One region of the Chitinophaga sp. RCC_12 genome, then DNA from elsewhere that is predicted to be linked to it. Evidence: riboswitches for the same ligand, from Rfam matches in the RefSeq annotation. Region 1 holds a riboswitch; the other holds the start of a gene.
What was found. Region 1 has a riboswitch for thiamine pyrophosphate ahead of thiS (sulfur carrier protein ThiS). Riboswitches for the same ligand answer to the same signal wherever they lie in the genome.
Positions count from the first base shown of each region.

Region 2: linked by a shared signal. The riboswitch ahead of AB6805_RS12330 (TonB-dependent receptor) and the one ahead of thiS (sulfur carrier protein ThiS) in region 1 are both predicted to bind thiamine pyrophosphate.

Region 1 covers NZ_JBFUPS010000002.1:775,096-779,446, reverse strand. The annotation lists gene AB6805_RS08515 (sterol desaturase family protein) at 146-982, shown strand; gene AB6805_RS08510 (hypothetical protein) at 1,037-1,288, shown strand; gene AB6805_RS08505 (lipocalin family protein) at 1,285-1,761, opposite strand; TPP riboswitch at 1,825-1,928, shown strand; gene thiS (sulfur carrier protein ThiS) at 1,981-2,184, shown strand; gene thiC (phosphomethylpyrimidine synthase ThiC) at 2,269-4,125, shown strand; gene AB6805_RS08490 (thiamine phosphate synthase) at 4,150-4,351, shown strand, end outside.
Region 2 covers NZ_JBFUPS010000003.1:650,650-655,000, forward strand. The annotation lists gene argH (argininosuccinate lyase) at 1-396, shown strand, start outside; gene AB6805_RS12330 (TonB-dependent receptor) at 630-3,005, opposite strand; TPP riboswitch at 3,017-3,110, opposite strand; gene AB6805_RS12335 (single-stranded DNA-binding protein) at 3,244-3,651, shown strand; tRNA gene AB6805_RS12340 (tRNA-Met) at 3,763-3,834, shown strand; gene era (GTPase Era) at 3,949-4,351, shown strand, end outside.

The DNA of each region.
Region 1 (4,351 bases):
CGCAAGGGTAATAACAGTAACGGATATATGTTTACTGCGTATTACAAGATCACATCCCCCATATCCACTGCAGAGATTTTGTTGGCCTGGTTAAGGAGAACCACAGCATAGCGTAAAAAGACCGTTATATATATTTTACCATGATATGGTAAGTTTTTTTGAAAATATTCCGTCAGTATACCGTACTGCTATCCTGGTGAGCGGACTATTGCTGTTATGGATCATTGAGGGCATGGCGCCCCGGTTCCGTTTTAGCAGCAACCGCTACCGCCATGCCGGCACCAATCTCTTTTTTACATTAACCACGGTGATTGTAAATACAGGGCTGGCATTTCTTATTGTAAAGGCTTCCCGGTGGACCAGCGCCCAGCAGTTCGGCATCCTGTACCTGACGCAACTGCCGCTATGGCTACACACCATACTGGCATTATTACTGCTGGATTTTATTGGGGCCTGGCTCATACATTGGGTACAGCATAAAACGGCCTGGATGTGGCAGTTTCATAAAATTCACCACATAGATACACAGATAGACGCCACCACCGCCCTCAGACACCACCCGGTGGAAAGCCTATGGAGAGTAATAGCCCTTTTTGCCGCTATTATGATTCTCGGAGTGCCCTTCTGGATGATTATGTTATACCAGACCATATCGGCCTTAATGTCGCAGTTCAATCACGCTAATATCCATCTGCCCAAATGGCTGGATAACGCGCTTAGCTGGATCATTGTATCACCGGATATGCATAAGGTACATCATAGTCATTACCAGCCCGAAACAGACGCTAATTATGCCAATATATTTTCTATATGGGATCGCCTCTTCGGCACTTTTGTAAAAGTACCGGATACACTGGCGATCAGATACGGACTGGATGAATACCAGGACGCCCGCTACCAGGAAATAGGATCCCTGTTAAAAGTGCCCTGGGAACACGATAATCCCGTGATGAAGGAAAAGGTCAGTAGTCAGCATAAATAAAATACCTGTTTTGCAAACAATTATTCCTTCACCTGTTCTTTAAAATTCGAATATATGCAACACTCAACAGCATTAACAAAAACAGCCTGTATATCAGCGCTCATTATCGGTGTACTATCGGCAGCATTCGCTTTCAGTACACACACGCCTTCCTATGCAGTTACCGCAGGCTCAGTAGCTATAGTAGTTGGTCTTCTTTCCCTGTATATAGGAAGAAAAAATATTGACGATATGCAGCTCGCTGCTGCCGGCGTATTTATGGCGGTAGTAGCCTGCCTGGTAGGACTCTGGCAGCTATATAATTAATTGCTTCTATGGTATTTTTCCACGTAGCCTTCGGCGGCTTTTACAGGAAACAATACCAGTGAGGTGTCTGACAGTTCTTTTATAATAGTTGTATCCACGATCGTGGAGGTATCTTTTACGCCTTCAGAATGATTCCACAACAGCAGGGTGTCGTGTGTCAGTAACCATTTTTCGTATACCAGTGTGTACATGTTAATGGATCTGGCAGTTCCGTTCTTTCTAAGCTGAAAACCCTGCGTTTCCTTATCCAGGCCCGCTACGGGCTGTATCCACTTTCCTATGAGCTTAGCTGCGTCAATATGCAGCGTATCCGCAACAGCAGCAATGCTGTCAGTAATGCCGGCATTACTGCTGTCTGCGATTATACTAACCAGGCTACTGTCATCCTGTAATTCTTCCTGCTCCGCCTCCTTCTTACTCCCTTTACAGGCAACCGCCAGTATCAATAAACACATTAAACTGAATCGTACCATAATTTAAAAATACACAATTCATCATTTGTAATGTAATTTTTAAATATTTCCATTACTTTTACATCTACACTTTAGGGGTGTTTATCCAATATGAAGGATAAACTGAGATGATACCCTCAGTACCTGAAGCAGTTCATACTGCCGTAGGGAAAAGTAACTGAACCTTTCTCATCTTTCCACATCCTTAAAGTTTATTGTTTCACTTAAATTCCAATTAACATGGAAGTGCATGTAAACAATAAACTTTATGCGGTGCAGCCGGGAACAACCATCGCTGCACTCTTACAGTTTATTCAGATCTCTGCTCAAAAAGGCATTGCAGTGGCCGTCAACAACCAGGTGATACCGAAAACCTCCTGGGAAAACCAACCACTATCTGCAGCCGATAATATTACTATTATCAGGGCTACCCAGGGCGGCTAAACCCTGCATTTCATTTTTCGTATAGTCTTTTCCGTGATGCATCATTACGGACCGGCATTTCTATCTCTAAAAAAACCAGACATCATGAATAATCAGCCTGTGGCACTCAGCCGCACACCCTTTCCTGCTTCAGAAAAAATATACGTGGACGGAACTATCCACCCGGTAAAAGTAGCCATGCGCAAAATAACGCTCACGGGTACACGCATTCATGGGAAAAACGGGGATGCCGTTCCTAATGCACCCGTTGTTGTATACGATACCAGCGGCGCCTTTTCCGACCCCAATATCCATATTGATGTGGCCACCGGTATTCCGCGCATCCGTGAAACATGGATCAGCAGCCGGAAAGATGTGGAGCAACTCGCAGAGTATACCAGTCCCTTTGTAAGAGAACTGATGAAAGAAGGAGGCAAGATGCCTTTGATGAGCCACACGCATAAACCGTTGCGCGCCAGACCAGGTCAAAATGTAACCCAGTTGTACTACGCACAACAAGGCATCATTACACCCGAAATGGAATACATTGCTATCCGGGAAAATCAATGCGCCGACAAACTGTTTGAGCAAAACAATCCCCTCTGGGACCAGCATAAAGGCCAGAGCTTTGGCGCCAACACACCTGTAAAGTTTATCACCCCTGAATTTGTACGCCAGGAAATTGCCGCCGGCAGGGCCATCATCCCCGCCAATATTAACCACCCGGAAAGTGAACCCATGATCATCGGCCGCAACTTTCTTGTGAAAATAAATGCCAACATCGGCAACTCCGCGGTTACTTCCAGTATAGAAGAAGAAGTGGAAAAAGCAGTATGGTCTTGCCGCTGGGGTGCAGATACCATTATGGATCTTAGCACCGGCAAAAATATCCACGAAACCAGGGAATGGATTATCCGTAATTCGCCCGTGCCCATTGGCACCGTACCCATTTACCAGGCACTGGAAAAAGTGAACGGAAAAGCGGAAGCCCTTACCTGGGAAATTTTCCGCGACACATTGATTGAACAGGCAGAACAAGGTGTGGACTACTTCACTATCCATGCCGGCGTGCTACTGAGATATATACCGTTAACGGCAAAACGTGTAACCGGTATTGTTTCCCGTGGAGGCTCCATCATGGCTAAATGGTGCCTGGCGCATCACAAGGAAAATTTCCTGTATACACATTTCGAAGAGATTTGCGAAATCATGAAAGCATACGACGTTTCATTTTCACTGGGAGATGGATTACGCCCTGGCAGTATCGCCGATGCCAACGATGCAGCGCAGTTTGCAGAACTTGAAACACTGGGGGAACTTACCAAAATAGCATGGAAGCACTCAGTACAGGTAATGATTGAAGGCCCGGGCCATGTACCCATGCACCTCATCAAAACCAATATGGATAAGCAACTGGAGCACTGTCATGAAGCGCCTTTCTACACACTTGGCCCTTTAACCACCGACATCGCACCTGGCTACGATCATATCACTTCAGGAATAGGCGCCGCCATGATAGGCTGGTTTGGCTGCGCCATGTTGTGTTATGTAACGCCAAAGGAACATCTTGGGTTACCAAATAAAGAAGATGTACGGCAGGGTGTGATCACCTATAAGATCGCTGCGCATGCTGCCGACCTGGCGAAAGGCCACCCGGGTGCGCAACACAGGGACAATGCGCTCAGCAAGGCCCGCTTTGAATTCCGCTGGGAAGACCAGTTCAACCTGGCCCTGGATCCGGAAACGGCCCGCTCGTATCACGACGAAACACTGCCTGCAGACGGCGCCAAGGTGGCTCATTTCTGCTCTATGTGCGGCCCCAACTTCTGCTCCATGAAAATCACGCAGGAAGTACGTGACTTCGCCGCGCAAAAAGGTTTGGAAGAAGAGGATGCCATGACTGCCGGTATGAAGGAAAAAGCCGCAGCTTTTGCAGAACAGGGCGGCGAAATCTACCTGTAGATACGCCATTTAAATACAAAATATTTGATCTGGATCATCACATCACCTGAACGTATACACGAAGAAGTGGATATCCTTGCAAGCTTACTAGCAGCAGGAGTGGAGCGGGTACTGTTAAGAAAGCCCGGCTGGTCGGCCGGGCAGTATTCCGCCTTACTGGATAAGCTACCGCCGGAGTGTTACAACCGCGTTCTTATCCGCGATCATGGTGCGCTCGCCGCCAGGT
Region 2 (4,351 bases), on a different contig from region 1:
CCTTCCGGCTATCACCGCGATCTGCAGCTGCTGAAAGAGAATTTATTCCCCGCCTTCCAAACGCTGAAAGACTGTATCCGCATGAGCCGCCTGATGCTGGAAAATGTGCGCATAAAGGAAAACATACTGGACGATGATAAGTACCAGTATCTGTTCAGCGTGGAAGTGGTAAACAACCTGGTGCTACAGGGCACACCGTTCCGCGAAGCCTATAAAAAAGTAGGCATGGACATTGAAAACGGCACCTTCTCCCCGGATAAAGAAGTAAAACACACCCACGCAGGCAGCATCGGTAATTTGGGTACACAACAAATTGCCGCACAAATGGATGCGGTGATAAAAAGTTTTCCTTTTGAATCGGTAGATAAAGCGTTAGAGAAATTATTGAATAGCTAAGCGGATTTTGTCTTGGCTCAGGATTACGCTGATTTTACTGATTAGCTGGATTTTTACTTTTGGATTTTTTTCTGATTTTTAGATTGATAATATTTAAGGGAGATAAGAGCGAATATATCCGCTTCTATCTCCCTTAATCCTTTATAAAATCCAAAAGTAAAAATCCAACTAATCAGCAAAATCAGCGTAATCCTGAGCCAAGACAAAATCCGCTTTGATCAACCGCCTATGCTTTAGAATCCTATCGTCACCCCGGCAAAGAAGTTAATCCCCGCCATCGGGTAGTAGTAATTGTCGTACACCACACGGTTACTGGTTTGATCATAGCTGCTGTAGGTACTTCCGTTGGGTTCGTACTTCACGTTGAAGATATTGTTCAGCATGAATTGCAGCCCAAGTTCACGAAATAACGGTTGCGGCACTACGTAGTTGATGCGCAGGTTGTTTACAAAGTAAGCATCCAGGCTGCCGGCTACATTGGAGGTGTTATCCATATACTGACGGCTTACATATTTACCCAGCACATCGATGTTCAGGTTTTTAACTGGTTTCACGGTTAACGTTAACCCACCTACGAAAGAAGGGGAGAAGGAGATATCTGTTTTGTTGAATACCTGGGTATGTGATGCGTAGTCGGCATCGTAAGTAACGGCATGATAGTCCAGTACTTTGTTCTGGCTCAAAGCTGCATTGGCGGCCACACTCACGATACTTCCCAGTTTTACATTTCCATTTACTTCAATACCCATGCGGTAGCTTTTAGGAATGTTGGTACGGATGTATGCACCCACATCATTGAGCATACCGGTTTGCACCAGCTGGTTTTTATAGTTCATGTAATACACGTTGGCCTGGATGGCAGCGATGTTGTTGTTCCATGAATAACCGGCTTCCACGTCACGGAGTACTTCCGGTTTGGGTGTTGTTGTGCCGTAGTTGTTTTCAAAGTCCACGCGGTTGGGCTCTTTGTGCGCTATAGCCACAGAAGCGAATACGCGGTTGGTAGGATTGATGTTATAGGAGATACCTGCTTTCGGGTTGAAGAAATTATAATTCACATGTGCAATGTATGCGGGTGCGGCTTCAAAGCCATCCATGTTGTACATGATGTTGCGGTATTGCATATCTGCAAAAATGCTCAGGGCAGAAGTGAGTTTATATTCTCCTTTCCAGTAAATATTGAAATCGTTTTTAGCAGCAGGATAATTATAATATTCATGGTCTTTATCGATGCCTGTTTGTGCCCAGATAATTTTGCCGTAGTGGTCGCCGGTATAGCGGTTCCAGCCGCCGCCGAGGCTCCAGTTGAACTTGTCACCAGTGCGGTTCACGGAAAATACCGAGCCATAGAAGTAGTTGTCCAGCCACAGCTGACGAACGAGATCAGTGGTATCAACTTGTTTGCCGTTGATCACTGGTCCTTGCAGTCCGTATTCAGAGAAAGGTTGCTGTGCTTTGTACTGTTCGTAGTAGCCGCGTCCGCGGGTGAGGTGGAAGGCCACGTTGAAGTTGAGATGTGAATTTACTTCCTGGTTCAGGAATATCTGATAATGATCCTGTTGGTAGTTGTCTGTTTCATTATCGTATGGCGTGCCTGGTTTATCGGTGCCCGCAGAATTGTAGGTACGGTCTGTTTCCAGGAGTGCCTGTGGTACGCCGTTCCATGCCTGGTATGTTTTTTCTTTTCCGGAGAAGACGTTCAGCCGGATGGCTGTTTTGGCAGAAACGTAGGCGGCGGAAGTATAGAAAGAGCGCAGGTCAGAAGTGGCGCGGTTGATGTACCCATCTGATGAAATTTTGGAAAGGCGTGCATCGATGGTGAAGTGGTCGTTGATGAGGCCGGAACCTGCTTTCACTGTATGTTTCCAGCTATTGAAAGAGCCGTAGCTGTTGCTGATTTCGCCGTATGCTTTTTCATTGAATTCGTTGGTGCTGAGGTTCAGCGTAGCGCCGAAAGCAGCGGCGCCGTTGGTAGAGGTGCCTACGCCGCGTTGCAGCTGAACGCTGCTGACGGAGGACGCAAAGTCGGGCATGTTTACAAAAAATGTTCCCTGCGATTCTGCATCGTTTACCGGGATACCATTTACCGTAACGTTGATGCGGGTGATATCGGAACCACGTACGCGCATGCCCGTATAGCCGATACCGGTACCTGCGTCTGAGTTAGTAACTACGCCTGGTTGCTGATCCAGCAGTATGGGCAGGTCCTGGCCAAGGTTTTCTTTCTTAAGGTCTGCCGCCGTTAAAGTGGTGTTTACGAAAGGCGAATTTTTACCGGCGCGTAAACTGCTGATCTCTACAGGTTTTACAAACAGTGCTGTTGTTTCCAGCGAAATGTCTGCCAGCTGTGTGGTGTTATTCGCTGTAATGGTAGTGGTAAATGTTTTGAAGCCAATGTAGCTGGCGGTTAAGGGATAACTTCCTTTTTTAGGAAGATGAATACTGTAGTGGCCTCTGCTGTCGGTAACAGCGCCGGTTTGGTTGATGGAGATGGTAACACCCTCCAGTGGCTGGCCGCTGGCTTTACTGGTAACGGTACCGGTAACCAGGGATTGTGCATGTAAAGTGCCTGCTATAGATAGCAGCACTAATAACATTAGCTGTTTCATTTTAAATATCCTGTTTTCTGTTAGTTCATTCCTAACCAGCATTACCTGGTCCAGGTTCATTGGGTGTGATCTCAGCCTGAAAGTAAGGCACCCCATGTATTGTGTTAGTGCAAAGGTATACTTGTATCTATAATAAATCAGAAATTATTTTTTGGAAGAAGGAAAAATGCTTAATTTTCAGAGATACTTCTCTCAGTCATCTTTTATAAATTTTTAATCATTTAAATCTTTATTTCTGATGATCAAACTTCAGTTTATCGGGCATCTTGGCCGCGATGTAGTGAAAAAAGAAGTCAACGGCGCCACTGTTTTCAATTTTCCGGTAGCGGTAAATGAGCGTTTTAAAAACGCGCAGGGCATACTGGAAGAAAGGACCACCTGGGTGGATTGCTCGCTCTGGGACAAGGCCAATGTAGCTCCTTATTTAACGCAGGGTGTAATGGTGTACGTAGAAGGCGCTCCAAAACTGGAGGCTTATGTAAGCACAGCTACCGGTGCGTTATGCGGGGCCATCCGGCTCCGGGTGTTTTCACTGCAGTTACTCAGCCGTAAGGACGAGGAAAAGCGGAAAATGCCGGTCGCTGAAATGACCGTACCCGAGGCAGAGCCCGTTCAGGAGCAGCCGGCTGACGATCTTCCATTTTAACAATGTATGAAGCATTCCAATATGAAAGCCAACCAGTTACGGTTGGCTTTTTGTTTTTCTTTTAAAAAAGATTTGGAGCGGATTGAAATATTTGTATCTTTGCACCCTCATTGCGAGGTAGAGCAGAGGTAGCTCGTCGGGCTCATAACCCGAAGGTCAGTGGTTCGAATCCGCTCCTCGCTACAAAATAGGTACGTCAGCGTCCATAAAAAAGATTAAGAGCCGAAGAAATTCGGCTTTTTTTATTTCGGTAAGTTTGAGTTGTGAAAGCAACATCACCAGGTTTTAAATGTCATCATGCATAAGGCAGGTTTTGTAAATATTTTTGGTAAGCCCAATGCGGGAAAAAGCACCTTGCTGAACGCCATTATCGGCGAGAAGCTGGCTATTATTTCCCCCAAAGTGCAAACCACGCGGCATCGTATTACAGGCGTATTAACGGACCCTGCGTATCAGATCGTTTTTTCTGACACACCGGGCATCATTGATCCCAAATACAAGCTGCACGAGAAAATGATGGGTGCGGTTAAATCCGCCCTCGAGGATGCCGATGTAGCTTTGCTGATCATGGATTCGAAAGATTCCATGGAAGAAAACCTGGAATTATTTGATTCACTGAAACTGAAAGTGCCGATCGTTCTCATCCTTAATAAAATGGATAATATCCTTAAAGAGGATATGGAAGTTCTGGTAGAACGCG